DNA from 4 places in the Arthrobacter sp. R4 genome. Region 2 is predicted to be linked to each of the others. Evidence: riboswitches for the same ligand, from Rfam matches in the RefSeq annotation. Region 2 holds a riboswitch; each other region holds the start of a gene.
What was found. Region 2 has a riboswitch for cyclic di-AMP ahead of ACLKOZ_RS00330 (M23 family metallopeptidase). Riboswitches for the same ligand answer to the same signal wherever they lie in the genome.
Positions count from the first base shown of each region.

Region 1: linked by a shared signal. The riboswitch ahead of ACLKOZ_RS08695 (hypothetical protein) and the one ahead of ACLKOZ_RS00330 (M23 family metallopeptidase) in region 2 are both predicted to bind cyclic di-AMP.
Region 3: linked by a shared signal. The riboswitch ahead of ACLKOZ_RS06430 (LysM peptidoglycan-binding domain-containing protein) and the one ahead of ACLKOZ_RS00330 (M23 family metallopeptidase) in region 2 are both predicted to bind cyclic di-AMP.
Region 4: linked by a shared signal. The riboswitch ahead of ACLKOZ_RS06405 (hypothetical protein) and the one ahead of ACLKOZ_RS00330 (M23 family metallopeptidase) in region 2 are both predicted to bind cyclic di-AMP.

Region 1 is NZ_JBLWIJ010000013.1:48,765-50,958, reverse strand. Features, by position in the region: gene ACLKOZ_RS08700 (YdeI/OmpD-associated family protein) at 1-324, opposite strand, end outside; gene ACLKOZ_RS08695 (hypothetical protein) at 456-1,172, opposite strand; cyclic di-AMP (ydaO/yuaA leader) riboswitch at 1,178-1,337, opposite strand; gene ACLKOZ_RS08690 (sensor histidine kinase) at 1,454-2,194, opposite strand, start outside.
Region 2 is NZ_JBLWIJ010000001.1:66,475-68,668, forward strand. Features, by position in the region: gene ACLKOZ_RS00325 (metal-dependent transcriptional regulator) at 9-704, shown strand; cyclic di-AMP (ydaO/yuaA leader) riboswitch at 866-1,078, shown strand; gene ACLKOZ_RS00330 (M23 family metallopeptidase) at 1,089-1,907, shown strand; cyclic di-AMP (ydaO/yuaA leader) riboswitch at 2,056-2,194, shown strand, end outside.
Region 3 is NZ_JBLWIJ010000010.1:129,680-131,873, reverse strand. Features, by position in the region: gene ACLKOZ_RS06435 (lytic transglycosylase domain-containing protein) at 1-609, opposite strand, end outside; cyclic di-AMP (ydaO/yuaA leader) riboswitch at 988-1,189, shown strand; gene ACLKOZ_RS06430 (LysM peptidoglycan-binding domain-containing protein) at 1,193-2,050, shown strand; gene ACLKOZ_RS06425 (protein adenylyltransferase SelO) at 2,120-2,194, opposite strand, start outside.
Region 4 is NZ_JBLWIJ010000010.1:123,364-125,557, reverse strand. Features, by position in the region: cyclic di-AMP (ydaO/yuaA leader) riboswitch at 276-436, shown strand; gene ACLKOZ_RS06405 (hypothetical protein) at 922-1,686, shown strand; gene ACLKOZ_RS06400 (flotillin family protein) at 1,813-2,194, opposite strand, start outside.

The sequences.
Region 1 (2,194 bases), on a different contig from region 2:
GGCATAGAACGCCTGGGCATCCGGTTCGGCGGCCATGGCTGCGGCCAGGTCATCCGGGACTTCAATGATCCGGGGCTGCGTGTCGAGTTCCAGATCCACTTCAACAGTGTCGCCAGCCTCTACGCCGGTGAATTCCCGGTTGGCGGTGCTCACCCCAACCAGGCTCTGCCCGCCCATCACCGCGATGCTGCTCCGGTAGCTCTTGCCGTTGATGGTTACCACTACCGGCGGGCGCTTGCCTGCGCCCAGGGCAGTCACAACCTCCTCCGGAACCTCAATACCAGCCTTGTTGCCGCTGCCCAGGATAGTCGTGGTGAATTTCATGGCCCCAGTATGGCCCGGTGCCGCAGGTCAGGGAAGTCCGGCCCCGCGAACATACAACGCCAAAAGCAGCAGGCCCTGAATCGGGGGATTCAGGGCCTGCTGCTTCGGATGCGGAAGCCGCAATTACGGGCTTAGTACCAGTTGTTCGACAAGTGGAAATTCAGCGCGCCGCACGGCGACTGGTAGCGCTCCTGGATGTAGTTCAGGCCCCAGTTGATCTGCGTGCGGTAGTTGGTGAGGTAGTCCGCGCCGGCGCTCGCCATCTTCTCGGCGGGCAGCGACTGGACAATGCCGTACGCGCCGCTGCTCGCGTTGGTGGCCGTGGTGGTCCAATCGGATTCCTTGGTCCACAGCGTCTGCAGGCACTGCATCTGGTCGGCTGACCAGCCATAGCTGCCAAGCTGGCTCGCCGCATAGGCCTGGGCCCCGGCCGGATCGTTGACGGCGACGACGGGGGCCGGTGCGGGCTCAGGGGCGGGGGCCGGTGCGGGTGCCGGTGCTGGTGCGGGTGCCGGTGCTGGTGCCGGTTCGGCGGCCTGCGGGGCAACGCTGATCTCGGCCGGAGCTGGTTCAGGGGCCGGGTTGGCCCGCATCTCGGCCTTTTCCAGCCTCAAGTTGGACTCTAGCTCTGCCGCCGAGGACTGGGTCCCGCTGACCGCCACCGGAGTCCTGGATTCGGAAGCCTGGCCTGCTGCGCCGACCCCGATGAGGAGGGCGCAGGCCGCACCGAAAACGGCTGCACGCTTGCCCAGGGACGAAGCTTTTGTGTGTTGCGCCGCGGTCTTGCCACGGCCGTTGTCTTTATGTGCACCGCGCTCTGGGCGCGCTTGTACCTTGAATTCAGACATGATGGATCGCCTCTCACACCTGCGGAGTTAGCTGTCGGGTTCGGATGAGGGCATCCGGCCACACGGAAAGATCACGTGCTGGCTTCACCCCAAGGGCAGTTCAGTGCCCGGGACTCTGGGTCCCCCGCCTCTGCCTGGTCAAGCGGAATCCGGGAAGCGGCAGAGCTTGGCGTCATCCGGATATGCGGCTCAAAGGGAACCGCACCCCATCGACGCTACAGGAGCGCGACGCTTAAGTCACATTTTGGTAACAGAGATCACGATGCCGGTGCGTTGCCTTGCTATGAGCCGTTGATCGCCGGTAGGCGCAACGTGAACTGGGTCCGACCCGGCCGGGAGTTCACTTCCACGTTGCCGCCGTGGGCCTCCACAATGGACTGCACAATGGACAGCCCAAGCCCGCTGGACCCTTCCGAGGCCGCCGCGCCGGAGGAACGTGAAGATCCAGTCCGCGCCGCGTCTGCGCGGGCAAACCGGGCAAAAACGTGGTCCACGAATTCCGGCGGGATGCCAGCGCCGTCGTCCGTTACTGTCACCACGGCACTGCCGTCGTCGGACCTCATCACGGCCGTGGTGACCGTTGTGCCCGGAGCGGTGTGTTTGCGGGCGTTGGACAGCAGGTTCACCAACGCCTGGCGCAGCTGCGACGCATCGGCATTGACCGCAAGCGGCTCGTCCGGAAGCTCAAGATGCCAGCTGTGGCCGGGTGCGATGATTTTTTCGTCGCTGACGGTTTCGATCACCAGCTGCGTCAGATCCACCTCGCTGAGTTTCAACGGCTGGCCCTCGTCCAGCCTGGCGAGCAGGAGCAGGTCTTCCACCAGCGTGGTCATGCGCTCGGACTGGCTCTGTACCCGGGCCAGCGATTTCCGGCCATCCGGAGTGAAGTTCTCGGTCATCCGCATTAGCTCCGTGTAACCGCGGATGGCGGTGAGTGGAGTGCGCAGTTCGTGGGACGCGTCGGCAACGAATTGCCGTACCTTGGTCTCGCTTTGCTGCCGGGCCTGCAGCGCGTTGGCCAC
Region 2 (2,194 bases):
TGAGCTGGATGACGGATCTGATCGATACTACGGAGATGTATCTTCGGACCATTTTGGAGCTTGAGGAAGAGAACATCGTTGCTCTTCGCGCCCGCATTGCCGAACGGCTGCGGCACTCCGGACCCACGGTGTCCCAAACGATTGGCCGGATGGAACGCGACGGCCTGGTGGTGGTCTCCGGAGACCGCCACCTGGAACTGACGGAAACCGGGCGTAAACGGGCCACCGAGGTCATGCGCAAGCACCGGCTCGCGGAGCGCCTCCTGGCGGATGTGATCGGCCTGGACTGGGCGTACGTCCATGACGAAGCGTGCCGCTGGGAGCACGTGATGAGTGAGCGCGTCGAGCGGCGCATCTACGAAATGCTGAACCACCCCACTGAATCGCCCTATGGCAATCCCATCCCCGGCCTGGCGGCATTGGGAGGCCAGGCGTCGTCGCCCTTCACGGACGGTGTGATTAATCTCCTGGAAGCCATGAAGGGCTATGGCCCCGGATCCACCGTGGTTGTCAGCAGGCTGGCAGAACCCATCCAGGTGGACCCTGAGCTGCTGACCCAGCTGGACGAGGGCGGGATCCGGCCGGGCGCCCCGATTTCGCTGGAGCGCGTGGGAGACTACATTTCGGTCCGGGTCCCCGGGATCGAAGGGGCGCTGGAGCTTCCTCCCGAAGTGGCGGCGCACGTTTTCGTATCCGTCCGCTGACCCCTGACGAAGCGCCCGGGTCCGGGGGACGAATTACCCCAATGAATAGGCTTTAAGCAAAGATAACGGAATTGTTACTGTCCGGCTTAATCGCCTATAGTTAACGCCAAGCGTCGATACAAAAGCGTTACCTGATCTGGAGCCGAGCTCTGCCAGCAGATCAGTAGTACGAGTCACCAACTGGCAGAGGCGGGGGAACCACAACCGGCAGTCGCAAGGCTGCCTTGGGGTGAAGTCCGTCAGCAGCAAGCCTCTTCCAGCGAAGGATCCTCACGGGATATCTCTGCGCCGAAGCTTGCTTACGGCGGACCGGGTCTATGAACTCTCTGACCCGAATCCGACAGCTAACTTCGCAGGCTTTCCAGAGAGGAACCGTTCTTGACCATGCAGAATTCCAGGGGCCGCCGCCGCGCAGCGGGCCCCGCAGCAGCGCCCCGCGTTGCGGCAGCTGTGGCCGCGGACAGGCCCCGGGATCCACAGCGCGATGCGCGCCGCCGCCGGGGACCCTTCCGGCAAATCACTGACTTCGCAGCGGCCAGTGGGGTGGGCCAAAAGGCCGGTATCGCCCTCGCGGCCACCGGCCTGGTGCTCACAGTCACCGTCCCTGCCACCAGTCCCGTCCTGGCCACGCCGGACGCCGGTCAGCAGACATCGGCTGTTTCCGCAGCTCCACAGCCTGAAATCTCTGCCGAAGCAGCTGCAAAAATCGACTTCAGCCGCTCATCCGTAGTCACCATGGGTGATCCGGACGGCAAGCTCAAGCAACTCTTGAGCGCCCAGTCGGCGGGGTCCATCACCCGGGCCGCCTCCGCCGGCAGCCTCGGTGCTCCGCTGGCGAGCCTGGTTACGGCCTCCCCATTCGGCTATCGCGTGAGTCCTATCACTGGCGGCTCCGGTGACTTCCACCGCGGCCAGGACTACGTGGCACAGTGCGGCACGTCCGTCCTGGCGGCCGCCAGCGGCACTGTGACCTTTGCGGGATGGCACCAGTTTGGCGGAGGTAACCGCGTGGTCGTGGACCACGGCAACGGCCTTGAAACGACGTATAACCACCTGTCTTCCTTCAACGTCAAGGTTGGCCAAACGGTCAGCCGAGGTGAGGTAGTGGCGCTCAGCGGCACCACCGGCGCCTCCACAGGCTGCCACCTCCATTTCGAGGTCCAGGTCAATGGCGAAGTCGTTGACCCCACCGGCTGGCTCTAGCCCAACTGATGGAAAACTCTCACATTTGCGTGACATGCCGTGACCTGAATGTGACATTCGCTCTGAACTGCTGTACCGTCTAACTTGCGTCAACTTTTCCGAAGTTGACGTTCTTGAGTGGATTGCCTAGCTCTGCCACCGCTCAAGGTCCGTTCGCATGACATCGTCTGGCAGGGGCGGGGGAACCAATTTTGGCCTTTGAAGTTCGAAGGCCTTGGGGTTAAGTCGCAAAGCTTCCTGTGGAAGCGGCGTGGCCGGGTGAACTCCCATCCGAATCCGACAGCTCA
Region 3 (2,194 bases), on a different contig from region 2:
CGCTTGGGCGGCGTCGAGCTTGCTCTTGGCTTCCCCTGACAGCCGTTCGCGTTCAATCCTCGCTGCCCTTTCCTGATCGGCGAGGGCATTGGCGACCCGTTCGGCAGCCGTGGATTTGTTCACCAGTGCCGCGGTCTTGTCGCTGACGATCTGGACGATATTCAGACCCTGGATGCTGTTGGTCTGGACGGCGTCGAGGGCTACGAAGAATCCCATATTGGTGCCGCCGGTCTTGTACGACTGGGCTGCCAGGGCCCCGATTTCCTTTTTGTACTGCCCGAGTTCCGCCGTGGCGCGTTCAGTCTGTGCGGTGAGGACGTCGACCCTTGAGCTGGCAGCCTGGAGCGCTGCGTCCGCCGCGGCGTACTCGGCAGCGGACGTCACGGCAGCGCCGCCCAGCGCCTCAGCCTGCGTCTGCAGCCCACTCAACAGTTCGTTGATCCTGGTGACCTCCGCAGCTTTACCGGCCTCGCTTTGCTTGGCGTTTTGCACGTCCTGCCAGGAGGGGTAACCGCCTGGCGGAGTATCGTCGTCGGCATGCGAAGGCGCCATGGCGAGCGGGGCCGCCAAAACAACCGCCAGCAGGCCCGCAACGGCAGGCAGCCTCATTCTTTGAGCAAACCGGGACATAGTTGGTGAGCTTACCGGGCAAAACTCTTGCCTTGTGGATCCTGGTCCAACATTGTTATCCAGCAGAGATCCCTCCCTCAGCAGCCCCAAGGTAGGCCCGAACTACCACGCATCAGGCCTCAATCTGAGGATCAAAACGCAAGACGGCCTCTTTTGTTACGTGATTTCAATCACGCGGCACCAGCTTTCGCAGCATATACCGCTATCGGGACCTGACCTGCAACGTCATTCCACACAGGGAAGAACCCCACCCGAAGATGAGGTGGCTTTTTGGCCTACATTCCGTTACCGGAATGTGACATTCCAAAAGAGCAGAGGTTATGGTCGAGCGGTGTCCTGGCTCAAGCCGGGGCATTCCCGTCAGTATGCCGAACCCTGCCGCTGAACCGGGACCCCAGTTACTTTCACTGGCAGGGACGGGGGAACCACGTTTCCACGGCTTCGTTCCGAAGCCTTGGGGTTAAGTCGATATTGCTCCGTCCCGTACGGAGCCGTAACCGGCCGGGTGTCTCCGACCCGAACCCGACAGCTCACCCCGCAGGCATGGGAGAGGCGATTACCCGTGTCAAAAAACTCCACTGCCGCACGCCATCGTGCGACTTCTGTCCGCCCCACCGTTCTGGTTGGCCTGTCTTCCTCGGCCAAAGCCCGCGCACTGACGTTCGGCCGGCCCGCACTTGCCGCAGTTGCCGCGTCCGGGCTGCTCTTTAGCGTTGGCACCCCGGCGCAGGCCGGTGTCCACGGCCCGGACTCGTCCGGGACCGTCAATGTGCAGGGCCAGACCAGCGCACCGGCAGCTGCACCGGCCGCCGTTGCACCGGCCGCGGCTGCCGCTCCGGCCGCCGCAGCCACCGTCCACACGGTCGTCTCAGGCGACACCCTGGGCGCAATTTCCGCCGCCTACGGCGTGGCCCTGAACGACGTCCTGGCTGTGAACGGCCTGTCGCTGACCACCATCATCTACCCCGGTGACCAGATCCAGATCCCGGGTGCCGGCTACACTGCTCCGGCTCCGGCTCCGGTGGCGAAGGCGGCCGCAGCGCCCACCGCCCCGGCCAACACCGGCGTCCAGCTGGCTTCCACCGCCGCCCCGGCGGCACAGGCACCGTCCGGCTCGCTCGGCGCTGCCATCCTGGCTTCCGCCTATTCGCAGCTCGGCGTTCAGCAGGACTGCACCGCCATGGTGGAGAAGGCACTGCGCTCGGTGGGCAAGAGCGTGGGAGACCTGGCACCCACGCAATTCTTCGCGTACGGCACCGTGGTGGGCACCCCTGCGGCCGGTGACTTGGTCATCACCGCCGGCCACGTGGGCGTCTACGCCGGCAATGGCCAGGTTGTTAGCGGCGGCGTGGACGGTTACAAGACCGAAGTCCACTCCATCAGCTGGCTGTCGGGAGCGTCCTTCGTCCGCGTAGCGTGAGTCCGGCCGGTTCGACGGCGGCGGGCGGCAACCAGCCGCCTGTCGCCGTCGTCCCCCGTTTTTGTTCGCTCAGGTTCCGCAGAACGTCCGGTAGCTGCCGAAGTCAACAGGCGCGGGACCGGCGTAGCGTTCCAGGCCGGGGCG
Region 4 (2,194 bases), on a different contig from region 2:
TGGGGAGACTGACGCTGGCTGCGGCCACGGGGAATCCCTCCAGGATGCTGGGGTGGACTCACACCCAGTCTGCAATGGCGGCCGCATACTGCCTAACGGTCTATCCAGCCTACTCTTCGATCCTCCCGCGCGGAAGAAATGGGCTCGGCAAGCAAGGAGACTCACCACTCCGGACATTCCTGTTACCTAAACGTGACTTAAGGGGGTGGTTCCTGTACGGTTTTCGGGTGGCCCATCTGGATCGGGCCGCGTCCGGGGTGACGCCGAGCTCTGCCACATCCCGGGCTCCCAACACAGTAAGGCAGAGACGGGGGACCCACAGTCTTCGGGCCGTTTCGCAGCGGTCCTTGGGGTGAAGCCGTCACGCCTGAACGTGCCGGCCGGTTGACCTCTTCCGAACCCGACAGCTAACTTCGCAGGCGTTGAGAGGCAAATACCATGTCCCGTTCGCTGGATCAGTCGCGCCCTTTTCGGGCCGGGCGACACCGCGCAGAAACTGCGCCGGTCATCTCCACTCCACCCACCCCAACCGGTTCCGGGGCAGAAATGCCGCATCCCGCGCCGACTCCGGCAGGAGCGGCATCTGCCCCACTGCGCCGAAGAAGAGTCAGGGGCCCGGCCTTTGAGGTCCCGCCTGCCCCGGAATCGTCACCCAAGGCCCAAGCCGCGTCACCTGCAACCGAAGTAATTGCAGCTGTAGCACCCACGACGTCAGCTCTGAGAAGCGCGGCCGCGCCGGAGACGACGCGACGGTCCCGGGAGCGACGCGAAGCGGCTGGGAAGTCCGCAGAGGCCACACCCGTTGCGGCCCCAAGGAGCAGGCCGGCTACAGCACATAGCCCACAGATTGCATCCGCTTTCACGTCCGACGCCCAAGGCGTCCTCAGGAGGGCCGCTTCGCTTCGTGTCATGGGTCATCGGATGGCCGTCGTTACCGGCGCCCTTGCCGTAGTGCTTGCGGTCGGAACGGCCAGCCAGGCCACTGAGCTGCCCTTTTTCGGCAATGAGTCCTCCGCCCAAGATGCCCCCGACGCAACTGATGCGCCCCACACGACGAAGGGGACGCTGCCCACGTACAGCAGCGGACGGGCGGCACCACAGCCAGCCGCCTCCACTCCCCCGGGCGCGCCGGGCGCCGCACCGGCACAGGCCACCCCGGACACCGATGATTCCCAGCCAGGTGAGGATCCCGGCGCCTCTGCCTTGCCAGCCGTGGCCGACCTCCCGATGCCAGTGGACGCTCCCACGCTGGACGGAATGCCCGCGGCATCGCCCGCCACGGTTCCGCCATCCCCGGCGCCCACGGTGGTCCTCGAGCCACCGGTCATGTCATCGGCCACACCGGCCGCGCCGACGTCGTCGGCTGGGCCCGCACCGGCGGCGCCCCCAACGGCGCCGGCTCCGGCAACCTCACCCACACCAACAGCCTCGTCGCTCCCGCCCTCGCCCACTGCTATGGCTACAGGGGGCGCCTCAGAAGAAGCAGTCGACACACGCTCGTATGCCATCGCCCGCCTGGCATCGTATGGATGGGGCGCGGAACAAATGAATGCCCTGAACCAGTTGTGGGACACGTCAGTAAAATGGCGTCCCAGCCAGGTGGATAGAGGATTGAGCTACATCAAGGAGCGCCACGGCTCCCCGGCAAAAGCCCTCGACTTCCGCGCCACAAACAACTGGTACTGAGCCAGGGCCCCTTAGAAGACGTAGCCACGAAGACACCAGAACGCCGCGGACCCGCAAGGGGTTCCGCGGCGTTCTGTTGGTTCCGGCCGGGTTATCCGGCGAACCCGTCCCCCGGTCCGGGAGTGATCACTGTGGTCCGGCCTGTTCCTTGACTGCGCCGTTGCCGGTGCCTCGGGTGGACGCGGCGGGGGCCGAATTGCCAAAGTTCTTAAGCATTTCGATGACGTCGAACCCGGTGGTGTCCTTGAGCATCTGTGCCGTCTGCTGGACACCCGAGGAAACATTTTTGCTCACCTGGCCGGCGCCGTCGTTGGAGATGACCGTCATATTGCTGATGGCGCTCATCGGCGCAGCGATTTCCCGGGCGATGGAAGGCAGAACCTCCAGAAGTTTATTCAGGATGGCTGCCTCGTTGAACTCGCTGTACGCCTTGGCCTGGGCTTCGATGGCCCCTGCCTCAGCCGTACCACGCAGGCCAATGACATCGGCTTCGGCTATACCCTTGGAC